DNA from 2 places in the Enterococcus spodopteracolus genome. Region 1 is predicted to be linked to the other one. Evidence: riboswitches for the same ligand, from Rfam matches in the RefSeq annotation. Region 1 holds a riboswitch; the other holds the start of a gene.
The links. A riboswitch is a leader RNA that binds a small molecule or an ion and turns the genes downstream of it on or off. The one in region 1 is predicted to bind FMN.
Positions count from the first base shown of each region.

Region 1 (2,176 bases):
ATAGTTACATGGGGAAATAGTTCCTCTAGCTTAGGATTTTCCGTAAATATCCAGACCGGACTTGTGGTCGTTTGAAAAAGATCGAGTTTAGGGCTTTTAAGGATCCGTCCTCTACGATCCAAAACAATGCGTACTGGTGGGAAGATAGTTTCGACATCAGGTAACAAACGAGGATCATCAATTAGAACGGTTTCGCTCCCTACCACGATTCCTTGATATTCTCCTCGCTCTTTGCGAACTCTTGAGATTGCCTCTGAGCCTGTTATTGAGTACCTAGAATCTTTCTGTATAGAGATTTTCCCATCTAGTGTAACGGCTTGTTTTAATGTGATGTAGGGACGATCCATTTCAAAAAAGTGGTTATAAAAAGGATTCAATGCTCTACATTTCTCTTCTTCTACGCCTACAATCACTTTGATTCCATGCTTTTGTAAAAATTTTCTGCCTTTTCCTGCTACTAAAGGATTGGGATCAAGTTGGCCTATGACTACCGTTGTGATACCAGACTGGACAATGGCTTGCGTACAAGGTGGCTGTTTTCCTTGGTGGTTACAAGGTTCTAAAGTAACATATAAAGTTGAATCAAACAGTTCTTCGGGGGAACCACAATTTTGAATAGCATTTACTTCAGCGTGAGCCTCGCCATAATGTAAATGCGCACCTAATGAGAGTAGCTTTCCTTCTTTAACAATCGCAGCTCCAACTAATGGATTGGTAAAGGTCTTTCCCTTTCCTTTTCTTGCCTCTTCAATCGCAGCTAACATGAAAGACTGGTGCATATCAATTCCCCCTTTCAACAAAAAATGCCCTGCGAATTTAATCACAGGGCATAACTAAATAAACCTAAAGATAATCGATTTTAATACAAATAAAACCGATCTTCAGTCGATTTTTCTTCTCCCATCCAGACTTTAACTGTCGGTGCCAGATTTTCACTAGCTCAACCACAAAAATGTGGTTCACGGACTTCGAGTAAACTCGTCACCGTCGGTCGGGAATTACACCCTGCCCCGAAGAAATATTCAATTCGTTTAGAGTATATTCTTAAAGCTTACATGTGTCAACCTTAAAAAAAACACATAAAAATAAAATGTAGGTTAAACATAACCACTTAATTAGTGTGAATCGCATGAATAGAATACGATTATATGCTTATGAAATGGTAACTAATAGAATATTAAAAAATTTTTGGCCTATGATTAAAGATCGTTTTAAATAATTCGAAAAAAGCAAGTAAAATGTTTTATTTTCGTGTCTCATTAATCAAAGTGAACAATTGGAATAAATTTATTGTAAGTAGGCATTTTTAGTCATTCTCTTTTCACCAAAATCAAAAAGCAGTCATATCAAAGGCGTAAAAACCTTGATATGACTGCTTTTATCGTATGCCAGCTGCAGGGATCGAACCTGTGACCTACGCGTTACGAGTGCGTTGCTCTACCAACTGAGCTAAGCTGGCGTTTCCAAGAGAAATTATAGTCTTTATGTTAAGAAATGTAAAGAGGTAATATGGAAGATTTTTCTACTTTCATGATTTTTTTCAAAAAATGTGCTATAATTATAGATGAAAGGCAGGTTTTATGAAAATGGCAACTTTTGGAAAATTTGAAACAAAGGTCGAACCGTCAGAATTTGGAGAAAAATTTACCACTGATACACATGTTACCTTTATGATTCACGGAAAAACGCAAACCGGAACAATTTCCAAGCAATTGAAAAACTCTGCTGTTGTTGCAATTGATGAAACTAATGAGAATGCCGATTTGATGACCCAAAGTAAAGGCGTTGTCATTGTCAATTACAAAGATATGAGTAAGCTTTAGTTTTTTACCATCCATCAATTGGGTGGTTTTTTATTTTGGTTGAATCGATTGTACAAAAAAATCTGGGCTCTTGTACGACCCAGATCTTTTTGTATTTGATTTTCTTATTTTGTGCCAAACAAACGGTCGCCAGCATCACCTAGACCAGGAACGATATAGCCTTTGTCATTTAATTTTTCATCTAATGATGCAGTATAGATATCAATATCTGGATGTGCTTCTTGTAAGGCTTTCACACCTTCTGGAGCTGCAACAAGGCAAACAAATTTAATGTTTGAAGCGCCACGTGCTTTCAGAGCATCGATCGCCATGATCGCTGAGCCACCTGTCGCTAACATTGGATCAACGACGAA
Region 1 is NZ_JARJHD010000001.1:231,519-233,694, reverse strand. It holds gene ribD (bifunctional diaminohydroxyphosphoribosylaminopyrimidine deaminase/5-amino-6-(5-phosphoribosylamino)uracil reductase RibD) at 1-779, opposite strand, end outside; FMN riboswitch at 889-1,022, opposite strand; tRNA gene P3R27_RS01065 (tRNA-Thr) at 1,387-1,459, opposite strand; gene P3R27_RS01060 (hypothetical protein) at 1,581-1,823, shown strand; gene upp (uracil phosphoribosyltransferase) at 1,928-2,176, opposite strand, start outside.

Region 2 (2,176 bases), on a different contig from region 1:
GGAAAGATTACAAAAAGTAATTGCTCACGCAGGAATTACCTCTCGACGTAAAGCCGAAGAATATATTTTGGCTGGTCGAGTAAAAGTAAATGGTCAAGTCGTCAAAGAACTTGGCGTAAAAGTTGGCAAACACGACACAGTGGAAGTCGACCAAGTGCCGATCTATCAAGAAGAATATGGCTACTATTTACTTTATAAGCCAAAAGGGGTCATTTCTGCTGTAGCAGATGACAAGGGCCGGAAAGTAGTGACAGACCTATTACCAATGGTCAAAGAGCGTATCTATCCAGTTGGACGACTAGATTATGATACTTCTGGCATACTTTTATTGACGAATGATGGTGATTTTGCGCAACGATTGACGCATCCAAAGCATGAAGTTGATAAAGTATATGTTGCCAAAGTCAAAGGGATCGCCACTAAGTCAGCGCTGAATCCATTGACAAAAGGCATCAAAATTGAAGGTAAGAAAACGTCACCTGCAAAGTATGCAATTTTATCTGTTGATCCTCATACGAATCATAGTATCGTAGAATTAACGATTCATGAAGGCCGTAACCACCAAGTAAAAAACATGCTACAAGCCGTCGGGTTACCTGTGCAAAAATTAAAACGAGAAAAATATGGCGAATTGACCTTGCAAGGTTTACGTCCTGGTGAGTATCGTGAGCTGAATAAAAAAGAAATCAGTCAGTTATTGAATCAATCAAAATAAATAACTTACTTTTTGTAAGGTTAAATACCTTGCTTTTTTGTTATGAAATAAGTATAATAAAATGGTAAACAAAAATTAGATATGGTTCGTCTTCAGGGGCAGGGTGAAATTCCCGACCGGTGGTTATAGTCCACGACCTACTTTTGCGAGTAGCTGAATCGGTGAAATTCCGATACCGACAGTAAAGTCTGGATAAAGAAGATAGAGCTTATTTGGCATACGTATGTACAAATGACTCTAACTCTATTTTCCCCTGCGAAAATAGAGTTTTTTTGTTTGTGTTTACGTGGTTGAATAGTTCGCTGAAGAGGAATCCCAACAGGAGGATTTCAACATGAAGAACACCCGAGTACAAAAAATGGTTGCGGTCGCATTATTTGCTGCAATCGGATTGGTTTTGCAATTTTTCTCATTTCCAATCATGCCAACATTTAGCTTTTTGAGAATCGATTTTAGTGATATCCCAGTTTTGATCAGCATGTTTTTATTTGGCCCGTTAGCGGGGATCGTTACCGCGTTTTTACGTTCAATCTTACATTTGATTATGACCGGTTTTAGTCCAGAGAATCTAGTTGGCGACGTCGCTAGTTTCTTTTCAACAGCGGTCTTTACTTTACCGATTTTCTACATCTTCAAAAGAAACAAATACCAAAAAGGAAAAAATCAAATTTTAGGCGTGATTAGTGGAACACTTGCACTAACCATTTTCATGAGCATTGCGAACTATTTTGTGGTCACACCTCTTTATTTAACATTTTTAGGCCTAAACGCAACCCAAATGTTAGGTATGCCACTGGCAAATTACATTCTGATTGGTATTGTACCTTTTAACTTGATCAAAGGATTTATCGTTAGTGTGGCATTCCTTGTCTTACACGCCAAACTACTACCTTGGTTGAGCAGAAAACAACACCAGTTAGAAAAACGGCATAGCGTTGTAAAATAAAAGTAAACGATTCTGTTAAAAAAGATAACGATATCATATAATACAAAAAATACAAGTAAACTTGAAAGTAGTAGTTTCTACTTTCAAGTCAGACTGTAGACAAAAAGGAGTGGCTTAATTGCAACTCCTTTTTGTTATTTTTTATAGAAATTTGAAATAAAAAGCCATAGGCTTTTTTGCTTTACATAGCCATGTGGCTAGTTTTTTTAAATTCATGGCAGCAAACATAAGCATCGTGTGCGTGGCGACTTTTTTAAAGACCTCGATATTTTGTCCAACGCCTACCATGCTTTTCTTTTGCATCTGCAAATATTCGTTCAATGGTTTGTTTGCTCTTTGTATAAATTTCTCTATTCAACGCCGTATGGCGTTGGTATTTTTTTAATTAAAAAGGGCATTTTCAGTTATTAATAGAGAGCCTAGATAGGTTTTTCAGGAGGATAACAAATGACCAATCATAGGGATTCACATAGCTAACGTTTATTTTTTTAAGTTTTACTTAATATTTTGTCATG
Region 2 is NZ_JARJHD010000006.1:76,868-79,043, reverse strand. It holds gene P3R27_RS09075 (pseudouridine synthase) at 1-715, shown strand, start outside; FMN riboswitch at 800-922, shown strand; gene P3R27_RS09070 (ECF transporter S component) at 1,050-1,661, shown strand; partial or broken gene P3R27_RS15430 (transposase) at 1,803-2,031, opposite strand.
Region 2: another riboswitch for FMN. It lies ahead of P3R27_RS09070 (ECF transporter S component); the one in region 1 lies ahead of ribD (bifunctional diaminohydroxyphosphoribosylaminopyrimidine deaminase/5-amino-6-(5-phosphoribosylamino)uracil reductase RibD).